Regions from separate parts of the Pseudoalteromonas sp. UCD-33C genome, predicted to be linked through region 2. Evidence: riboswitches for the same ligand, from Rfam matches in the RefSeq annotation. Region 2 holds a riboswitch; the other holds the start of a gene.

Region 1 (5,641 bases), on a different contig from region 2:
TAATCTCTTGGGCAAGACCTAAGTGTTCTTCTTGTAGCAAGAAAGTCGCAAAATCGGCGATCGCGCGGTTGATTTCTAACTGCGATGATTTTGCCAGTGGAATGATAATATCTTGATTCAATAAACGATTTGTCTCTTTATAAATGCGTTCATTTGACCATGAAGGTTGTTTTTGTTTTATCGCATTTTGTACGTCTTTCAAGCTGAAATCAGCCATCTTAAAACGTTTAAATAGCAGTTCTAACACCCCCCAATGTTCAGTAAGGGTATTTAATAACTTTTTAGCTGGGATCATAAGGCTCCAGTAAATTCAGACTTTGGTGTTAGCGATTAGTATTAAATTATGTAATTGAGAATAGTTTTATGCTTTCTATGCTGCTAGAATCCGCGCCGAAACACTCGACTTACAATTTTTACATTATTATAAAGGTTGTTCAAACACCATGGTAACCCCACTTATCCTAACCCTGATAGCGGTGGCATTTTTGCTTATCGTTATAGAGGATATTATCCATGTAAACAAGGCCAAAACGACGCTTTTTTTTGGCACTTTATGCTGGATTATCTTATTTATCTCTCCAATTCATGGGCAAAGCCCAGAAACCATACAACATCAACTGGATCACAACATATTAGAAATCGCGACTTTGTGGCTGTTCTTAATGGCTGCGATGACCTTTGTAGCGTATTTAAACTCTAAAGGTTTTATCCAGAATATTGTTCATAAAATTATGCCAAATCAAATCAGTGAACGAAAGCTGATGTTTCTGATTGGTGGTTTTGCGTTTTTATTTTCATCTATTTCAGACAACATAACTGCCACTTTAATCTCGCTTGCGGTGGTGATGTCACTTAAGTTAGATCCTAAAAAATTAATAAAATATGCGACCTTAATTGTATTTAGTGTTAATTCGGGTGGGGTGTCGTTGATTACGGGTGATGTTACAACCCTGATGATTTTCTTAGACGAAAAAGTCACTATTGCTAATCTACTATTATTAATTGCCCCTGCACTGACAAGTGTTGCACTGCTCGCGGCGATGTTGTCGGTGGGTATGTCGGGTAATGTTGTGTTTGAAAAACAAGCAGCCCGTCGTATCGAAAAGACAGATATTACCATTGCGGTTATCTTCTTCTCGACGATTATTGCTACGTTAACTTTGAGTGTGCTTTATAGTGTGCCGCCGTTATTAACCTTTTTATTTGGTTTATCTCTGATGTTTTTGGTTGCGCAATTCTTAATGCGCAAAAAAGACGTAAACAAAAAAATTATCGATTATATTCGTGAAATTGAATACGACACCTTATTGTTCTTCGTTGGTGTGTTATTGCTGGTTGGCGCATTAAAAGAAGTTGGCATGCTTGCTAAATTTACTCACTTATATGAGTTGATGGCACCGGAATATGCCAACTACTTGATGGGGCTATTATCAGCGGCGGTAGATAACGTACCTCTAACTGCAGCACTTTTAAAAGCTGATATTGTGATGAGCCCTCAGCAATGGCTGTCGTTTACTTACGCAACTGGGGTAGGTGGCTCAATGCTTATAATCGGCTCTGCGGCAGGTATTATTGCCATGAGTAAGGTTAAGGCACTGACCTTTATGAGCTATCTTAAAATGTCGGTTTATTTATTAATTGCTTATACCGTTGGTTATTACGGTTCGCACTTAGCGGGCAGTTTAATTTCATAAAACAACTTGACAGCTAGACGTCTAAACGTTAACTTTCGAAGCCTGCTTTTAACAGCAGGCTTTGTTATTTTAACCAGGTGTTAACTTAACATTCAGAAGAGGTGCGATACTTAGGTAATTAATGTGAGGTGACGAACGCCGATGACCATTAATGAGGGAAGTACTCGCCGAGAAAATTAACCGGACGTCACGGTTATTTTTCGGTTTATGGGGCTGAATCCTCAAAACTGTCACCAAACTAGGTGGAGAGCTTCTGGCATGGACTACTCTTTATTTTCAAAGCACCCCCTTGCCGAGTTCTTCTTGAATTACTGTGGATAGTTTTCCACAAAAGGAGACGACATGAATACCCAATTAGCCGCCAACACAAAATCAGATTACGTTGTTGCAAAATTTGGTGGCACCAGTGTAGCTAACTTTGATGCTATGAGCCGCTGCGCAGAAATCATTTGTGCTGATAATCAAGTACGTATTGTTGCTGTGAGTGCCAGTGCAGGCGTGACAAACCATTTAGTTGCATTGTGTAAAGCTGATTTGAGCGCGGCTGAGCGTGTTGAGCATATTACTGGCGTTGTCGCCATTCAAGAAGCAATTTTGGCAGAGCTGTCACTGGATGCTGATTTAGCACATGGCTTTAATGAAACGCTTAAGGCTTTTCAAAAGCTAGCATCAGACGGGGCTAAGTCAGTAGCAGATCAAGATGAACTACTGAGCTTTGGCGAGCGTTTGTCATCGTATTTATTTACTCAAGTATTACGCGGTCAAGGTCTTGATGCGGTGCGTTTTGATGTACGTAAAGTGCTAAAAACAGATAGCCAATTTGCTAAAGCTACCCCAAATGTTGCAGCAACCGCTGCGGCTGCAAAAGAGCATTTAGTGCCGCTACTTGATGACCATGTTGTGGTAACTCAAGGTTTTATTGGTAGCAATGAGCACAATCAAACGACCACTTTAGGCCGTGGTGGTTCAGATTACAGTGCTGCATTACTCGCTGAAGCAATTAACGCAAAAAGCGTGCATATTTGGACCGATGTTGTGGGTATTTTCAGTACTGATCCGCGTTTATGCGCTAAAGCAAGCCCAATTGCACGCTTAAGCTTTGATGAAGCGGCAGAAATGGCAACGTTTGGTGCAAAAGTACTGCACCCGGCAACCATTTTACCTGCAAGCCGTAGCCATATTAGTGTGTTTGTTGGTTCAAGCCGTGAACCGCAGTTAGGTGGTACATGGATTGAAAAAGAAAAATCTCAGCAACCAGGTATTCGTGCCGTAACACAGCGTAAAAACCAAATTCTGTTAACGGTTAAAAGCCCTGAAATGCTCCTAGCGAGTGGTTTCTTAGCCCGTGTTTTCACCATTTTAAGTGAGTTTAATATTTCGGTTGATTTGGTTACTACCTCCGAGATCAGTGTTGCAATCACTTTAGATAACGCACCAAATGCATCACGCCCAGAGCTTGATCAAGCTTGTTTAGATAAGCTTTCTGAGTTTTGTCATGTGTCGGTTGAGAATAACTTAACGCTGGTGGCTTTAATTGGTTCTGAAATTCAATTACGTCAGCAAGAAATGAACTTAATGCAGGTATTGAGTGATTTTAATATTCGTTTAATTTGCCACGGTGCAAGTAAACATAACCTGTGCTTCTTAGTTGAGCAAAGTGAGTCAGATGAAGTCGTGCAGGCTATTCACAGCCGACTATTAGAAAGCCAAGTCGCGGCGTAAGTCGTTAAAATTAATAAAAGAGCACTGCCAGTCAGTGCTTTTTTGTGCCACAACACTTATATCAAAGCCTTCAACAGAGTTACTACTCGCGCTGAAATTATGTTTGCTCAATTCTTCAAATACATTAGGAGCAAGTAGTTTCGCAATTGGCTGAGCACTTGCTTTGGCAAGCGACTCTTTTAATGTCCAAATTCTAAAAAAGCACTGTGCCTGTTCATCGGGAGCGTCAAAACGGCTAATTAAGTCAACTTCATCTTGATGATAAAAATGCTTTGCGAGTTTGATAAAAGGGCGAGGCTTACTGCTTTGTTCAATATCAAAACCAAATCGCTGCTGTTCGGGGTTAAGGGCTGCGCCAATTAAACCATTTGAATGTGATAAACAGGCCCACACAGGTTCTCTGCGTTTTGTATGTAATTTGAGCTTACTGTCTTTGTCATTAAACTGGCTTGATATTTCATTGAGAGCTAAATCATCACTAGGGTAAGCATGTTGATACAAATACTTTAACGTTAGGCGAGTGGCTAAGTACTCTTGCTTGGCGCTAGGCACTTTGCGTTTTTCAAGCACGCTTAATTCAAACTCACTGAGTAATTTATCAAGGGGTAAACTTGCAACATCAATATGTGTTGCATCCATCAGCATAATTTTTTTGACCGTTATTTGGCTTTGCTGCTCGATGATAAGAGTATTCGAAAAGTAGTCACTGCTCATGGTTTAACGCTTACACGAAGGCTCGTATTTAGTTTTGTTTATTTTTACAGCAGATGCACATTTATAGGCATGAACAAACGCAAATAGTTTACGCAGTTGACTGTAATTATGGTTTAATGATGAAAAATAATAACAGATTTGTAGATGTATGGCACAAGTTCGTGACGGCTTTCAAAGTCGATTAGGTTTCGTTTTAGCAGCTTCTGGTGCGGCGGTAGGTTTAGGTAATATTTGGGGCTTTCCAACACAAGCGGCAAACCATGGCGGCGGTGCATTTTTACTTGTTTACTTCATTGTTATCTTCTTATTGGCGCTTCCGGCTCTTTATACTGAGCTGTATTTAGGCCACCAAGCGCAAGCGAATCCAGTAAAAGCATTATCTAACGCATGGCAAGACACAGCGCCTAAAGTGGGAGCCGCAGCTGGTTATATTGGCCTCTTTGGTGCGGTTGTAATGCTGAGCTTTTATTCGATAGTTGCCGGGTGGATGCTCGCTTATGCGCTCGAGCCAGTCGCAAGCTTCTTTGGTTTTACTGAGTTAAGTAACTTTTTACATAGTGACTCGATGGCACGTAATTTTGTGTTTACGCCACTGATGCTTATTCTTACCGCGAGTATTATTTTAAAAGGCGTTAAATCAGGTATCGAAACTTGGTCACGCCGCTTAATGCCATTATTGCTAGTGTTATTAGTGGCGTTAATTGCTTATATCGCCACCTTAGATGGTGCCATGGATGGCTTTGCAGCCTATTTAGTGCCAGATTTTAGTCAAATTCTTGATGCAAACTTAATTATTGCGGCAATGGGACAAGCGTTCTTTTCGCTGTCGTTAGGTGTTGGCTGTATGATGGTTTACGGCTCTTATTTAAAGCCAGATGCCAACCTGCCTAAACTAACCGGCACTGTGGCACTGCTTGATACCGGTGTAGCCTTTTTAGCGGGTTTATTGATTATTCCGGCTATTTTTGTTGCTCAACATAACGGTGTAGAGGTATTTAGCGGCGGTAAATTGGTCGGTGAAGGGCAGTTAATTTTTGCGATTTTACCTGAACTGTTTAGCACGATGGGCCAAATGGGTTTACTCGTTGGCTTATTATTTTTTGTATTAATGTCGATTGCCTCAGTGACATCAACCATCTCATCGACCGAAATTCCAGTAGCATTTTTAGTTGAGAATCACAGTGTAGAGCGCAAAAAAGCAACCTTATTTGTAACGTTAATCGTGTTTATTGCCTCATCACTGATTATCTTAAACTTTGACTGGTTATTTGGTTTAGTCATTATGGTGCTTACACAGTACCAATTACCTTTAATGGGACTGTTCTATTTCATTACTGTTGGCTGGTTATGGCAGCGTGGTAATAAATTGCATCAAGTATCGAGCGGTCCTCATTATTGGTTTGCCCAGTACATTCGCTTTGTCTGCCCGTTATTAATGACGGCGGTTTTTGTGAACGTGGCGTTGTTGAAATAGAGATTTGAGTTGCTAGTTGCTAGTTGCTAGTTGCTAG
Region 2 (5,641 bases):
GCACCCGGGCGAGGTGGCTGGCGATACACTGTTTCACCAGTAGTAACCACTGCTAAACAACGCGTAGTCGCGATACCAAGCGCATGAAGTGCCTCACTCATGATGTACTCACGTACAGCCGGACCAATAGCACAGCGACCATCACCACCACGAGAGAATACAGTTGCTCCTGCGCCTTTTAGCTGTAAGTCCCACAATGTGCCATTGTTATCTGCAATAGCACCAAGCAAATGCGCTCTACCATCACCAAGACGCGGTGAAAAATGACCAAATTGATGACCTGAGTAACCAAGTGCAACCGGTGCAACATCTTTATCTATTGTTGAACCAGATAGTAATTTAGCTAAATATTCGCTGTCGTGTTTAATTTCAAAATTATCAGCTAACTTGTCATTAAATAGCAGTAATTGTGGCTTAGCAACGGCACTCGGCATATCTTTAATAGCAAGCAGTTCACTAATATCTGTGTATCGGGTTTGCAGTTCCATAACTGTCCTTAACGTGTTGCTACACCTACACGATTATCGCCTACACCATAGGCCACTAGTTGGCTTAGAGCCTGCAAGCTGTAACCGCTTTGCTGTTGTAATTCATTGAAAAAATCTTGTGCTGCTTGTAACGATTTCTTAGTTTGTAAGCCGCCATCAATCAACTCATGGGCACGCAAGTAGGCTTCTACATCGCGAGAAAGCAAAAAAGTATCTTTACCAAGCGCTCGCAAAGCGTACGGGCCAGTATTTCCCCCTAGACGCGCACCATGCTTTTTAAGATAGGCCCACAAACCAATAATATTGTCAGTTGGCCAATCTGCAATAAATTGGCTAAAACTGCCATGTTTCTCGGCAACTTCGTGGATCATGTACGCATTTTCAGGGATCGTTTGTACTTTTTTAAAATTACGAACAATTCGCTCATCACTGGCTTTTTGCTCAAGCATATCTGGCGGCATCATCAACAACTTTTCTACGCTGAAATCCCAAAACACATCACGAAAACCAGCCCATTTATTATTGATAACAGACCAATAAAAACCGCTTTGAAAGACTTTACGCGTAAACTCTTCTAACCATAAATCGTCATGCATTTTGGCAATATCAGTATCATCGAGCGGGTTTGATAACAATGCATGCAGCATTTCTTCGCTGCCTTTTCGAGATACGGCTCGCTGATAAATATCGTTAAATTTTTCCATCATTTTTCCAATTTATTTGGTTAACGCTAAGTGTACGTAAAAACACGCTTATACGTAACCATGTTGCAAAATCGGTCACTAAAAAACAAATCCTTCGCCTTGACACCTAGATGGCTAAAATGCTTTAATCGCCGCCAATACCCTATTTAACTATGTTGGCTTTAACCTTTAAAGCGAGCATAAAGGGCTGGAAGAGGTGCGTTATTCAGGTAGCGTATGGGAAGAGCACAGACTCTGTTGATCATACGTGAGGGGAATTAACGCCGAGAAGTAACACCGTTTGTGAGGTGCTTATTTCGGGCGACTGGGCTGAATCCCAGCGACTGTCACCAACAATAGCAAAGCGCTATTGATTAGTTTGGTGGAGAGCTTCTGGTCTTAGTATAATAAGGCCGTCGCGTCTTTATTATTTTAAGCCCATTCGCTCTTCGAATTATACCTTGTTCGAACGACGACATGCGGCTCCATTCAAATGTTCCCGCATAAACTCTTCGAATACCTTATAAGTTCGTGAGAGATGATCAACAATTTTGATTTAAACGACTATCCACTATGGACAGCGCTTGTCACGCCATTTTCTGAATCTGGCGAGGTCGATTACACGGCCCTTGAACAACTGGTTACTGAGCAGCAAGATGCAAATAACGGCATTTTATTGCTTGGCAGTACTGGTGAAGGACTGGCGCTTTCACTCAAAGAGCAACAAGCCATTGTTGAGCATGTTTGCCAATTAGCACCAAGTGTCCCACTCATGGTTGCTGTGGGTGGCATGAACCTTAAGCAACAAATTGCTTGGGTTGAATACTGCAACCAACTACCTATTCATGGCTACCTGTTAGGTTCACCTCTGTATGCAAAACCTGGGGTTGTTGGCCAAACACATTGGTTTGAAAGCCTACTAGAAGCAAGTAACCACCCTTGTATGTTGTATAACGTACCAGGACGCAGTGCAGTTGAGATTTCACCACAGGTGATCAAAAACCTTGCTGAGCACAAAAATCTTTGGGCCTTAAAAGAAGCCAGTGGCGACATTAGCAAATTTGAAGGCTTTAGAACGGCATCACCAACACTGGCCATATTTAGTGGTGACGATGCACTTATGCCATATTTTGCTCAAGCTGGTGCAAAAGGCTTAGTTTCGGTTGCCGCGAATGCTTGGCCGAGTCAAACCCATGAGTTTGTTAAACGTAGTTTAAGTGGTCAATACCCAAATCTATTCACCGATTGGTCGCAAGCAATCCAAAGTTTATTCGCTGTGGCAAATCCAATTCCCGTAAAAGTACTGATGCACCTGCAAGGTAAAATAAATACCCCGCATTTACGTCCGCCGCTTACGCATTTAGAGCTTGAGCAAACAGACAGCATCACCCACGCAAACAACACAATTTTATCTTGGAACTAAAAACAGGTTTTATCATGAGCTGGTTAGAATTATTAAACAACTTAGAATCAGGCGCAGTTCGCGCAGCAACACAAGACGAGAACGGCAACTGGCACGCCAATGTTGAAGTTAAACAAGGCATTTTAGAAGCCTTTAAAAACGGCACTAATACTGAGTTCCCAGGTGGTTTTGTTGATAAGCACAACTTAGCACCACAAGGGTTTGCAGCAGATGCTGGCGTGCGTATGGTACCAGGTGGTAGCAGTGTTCGCCGTGGCGCACACGTTGCCAAAGGCACGATTATCATGCCACCAGCATATGTGAATATTGGCGCGTTCATCGACGAAGGCACGATGGTCGATAGCCACGCATTAGTGGGTTCATGCGCACAAGTGGGTAAAAATGTTCACCTAAGTGCTGCAGTACAATTAGGTGGTGTACTAGAGCCAATTGGTGCTAGCCCTGTGGTTATTGAAGACGACGCATTCATCGGCGCAGGCTGCGTTATTGTTGAAGGTGTGGTTGTGAAAAAAGGTGCTGTACTTGCGCCAGGTGTTCGCTTATCGGCAACTATTCCTGTCTACGATTGCGTTAACGAACGCCAGCTAGACAAAGGTGAAGCCATCCCAGAAAACGCGATTGTGATCCCAGGCTCTCGCCCTGCTTCAAATGCATGGGCTCGCGAGCAAGGTCTAAGCATGTCTTGTGCATTGATCGTGAAATACCGTGATGAACAAAGTGATGCATCATTACTGTTAGAAGAGGTTTTACGTTAATGAGCTTTTTGAGCACGCCCATCAAGCAAGCGGTTGAACAAGTTTCAACACATCTTGATACGCCATTTTTTATCTATGATTTAGATAAATTAACTGCACATTTAAATCAACTGACTGCGCAAACCGATGTGAAACTTTGGTATGCCGTAAAGGCCAACCCACTGTCTCGCATTATTCAATGTTTAGACAGCGCAGGGTTTAACTTTGATGTTGCAAGTAAAGGTGAACTTGAGCAAGTACTTGCTCAAGGCATCGATAGCGAGCGCGTGCTCAACACTGGGCCTGCAAAGAGCCCTAAACAAATTTCACATTTTATTGCTCGCGGCGTACGTACCTTCGTGGCCGAGAGCATTAACCAAGTTCGCTGGTTAAACGAACAAGCAACAAAAGCAAATTGTCAGCTGCAAGTTCTATTGCGCGTACAACTTCGTTGGCCAGACAGCGAAAAGAATCCACTTGGCGGCGATAGCCTTACTCCTTTTGGTTTGGGCTGTGATGAGTGGCAAGCACTGACTGTAAGTGATTACCCAGCTCTTAACTTTGATGGCCTACATATTTTCCAATGGGGCAATATGCTAAGTACTGACAAGCTCGCCGAGCTATGGCGCGCAATGATTGCGCCATTACAACAGCTAGCAAGCTCATTAAATATTAACCTTAATATTCTCGATTTAGGGGGTGGCTTAGGCATACCTTATACTCAAGATGCTAACCGACTCGATTGGTCTGCACTTATCGAGACTCTGGCGGCTATTAAAGCAGATGCCGGTGTCAAAGAGCTTTGGATGGAACTAGGCCGCTATGCGGTGGGCGAATGCGGCCATTACGCAACGCCGGTTGTTGAGCGCAAAGAGAATTACAATCAACAACAAGTGATTTTATCAGGCGGTATTAACCATTTACTTCGCCCTGCTGTAACAAGCCAAGATTTTCCTGCGGCATTACTACGCGAGTCAACGGCTGAGCCTGCGGCAATGACTTTATACGGCCCTCTTTGCACCGCCCTTGATTGCTTAGGTGAGCACCAATTAGCGAGCGATTTAAATGAGCAAGACTGGTTGGTATTCAGCCAATGTGGCGCTTACGGCTTTACCGAAAGTATGCCGTACTTTTTATGTCACGAATTAGCGGCTGAATACATCCTTGAACAAGGCAATATTGAGTGCATTCGTAGCGCTGAAGATGCCAGCTATTATTTAAGGTAATCTCCATGAGTAAAGAGTTAATCAGCCAAGAGAATATTGTGGTTGGCGAGATTGCCAACGGCCTACCTCTAACAATTCCTGTGTATCGCTTAAAAGGCGATGGCACGGGACCAAACGTGTATATACAAGCAAATATGCACGGCGCTGAAGTACAAGGTAATGCAGTAATTTATCAATTGCTTGAGCAGCTAAAATCACTCAAGCTGCGTGGAGATATTACTCTAGTTCCTTATGCTAACCCTATTGGTTGCAACCAAAAATCAGGTGAGTTTACTTTAGGTCGCTTCGACCCAATCACGGGCACCAACTGGAACCGCATGTACCGCTTTAATAAAGCGTTACCGTCACAGATTGCTGAACAGCATAAAGACAGTGATGATGCGACCCTTAAAGCTGCATTTAAACAGGCACTCGTTGCTGACATCGACAGTCAATTAACGGGTCCTGATTACAGCCTAACAACGGGTAAGCGCATTGCTCTTAACTTGCAAAAGCTTGCCCACCAGGCTGATATCGTTTTAGACCTTCACACGGGGCCTATCTCGAGTAAGCACTTATATTGCCCTGAATACGCCAAAGACAGCGCAAGCTACTTCAACATCGAGCATGTGTTACTGATCCCAAGTGATTTTGATGGCGCGATGGATGAAGCGAGTTTCTGCCCATGGTGGTCACTATCTGAAGAGCTTGCCAAACAAGGCCGTGAATTTGCTGTTCAAGTCGAAGCATTCACTGTTGAACTTGGTAGCCAAGAAAAAATCGATTTAAGTGCGGCTTTTGAAGATGCAAATAGCATTTTAAGTTACCTCAATCAAAAAGAGGTATTAGTTGATGCTGCGTATCATCCAAAAGCGATGACACGTTATGCCTGCATGCTTGAAGATTATGTAGCTTACTACGCACCTATGGGTGGCATGGTCGAGTATCTTGCCCCACTGGGTGGCCATATTAAAGCTGGTGAGCCTATCGCCCGCATTTTAAGAATGGAGCGCTACCTTTCTGAGCAGCCGCTACAAACATTAAGTTTTGATAAAGACGCCATTGCTATTTTGCATTTTGCTTCAGCAAGCGTGAATCAAGGTACCGA

What was found. A riboswitch is a leader RNA that binds a small molecule or an ion and turns the genes downstream of it on or off. The one in region 2 is predicted to bind lysine.
Region 1: it holds a riboswitch for lysine, as region 2 does, so the genes downstream of both, lysC (lysine-sensitive aspartokinase 3) here and dapA (4-hydroxy-tetrahydrodipicolinate synthase) in region 2, are expected to answer to the same signal.

What each region holds. Positions count from the first base shown of each region.
Region 1 is NZ_LJTB01000002.1:640,484-646,124, reverse strand. It holds gene AOG26_RS06140 (hypothetical protein) at 1-295, opposite strand, end outside; gene nhaD (sodium:proton antiporter NhaD) at 444-1,694, shown strand; lysine riboswitch at 1,783-1,955, shown strand; gene lysC (lysine-sensitive aspartokinase 3) at 2,037-3,416, shown strand; gene AOG26_RS06125 (4'-phosphopantetheinyl transferase family protein) at 3,393-4,130, opposite strand; gene AOG26_RS06120 (sodium-dependent transporter) at 4,279-5,604, shown strand.
Region 2 is NZ_LJTB01000010.1:32,304-37,944, reverse strand. It holds gene AOG26_RS16230 (protein adenylyltransferase SelO) at 1-488, opposite strand, end outside; gene AOG26_RS16225 (DNA-3-methyladenine glycosylase I) at 497-1,192, opposite strand; lysine riboswitch at 1,376-1,572, shown strand; gene dapA (4-hydroxy-tetrahydrodipicolinate synthase) at 1,710-2,594, shown strand; gene AOG26_RS16215 (2,3,4,5-tetrahydropyridine-2,6-dicarboxylate N-succinyltransferase) at 2,609-3,349, shown strand; gene AOG26_RS16210 (PLP-dependent decarboxylase) at 3,349-4,554, shown strand; gene AOG26_RS16205 (succinylglutamate desuccinylase/aspartoacylase family protein) at 4,560-5,641, shown strand, end outside.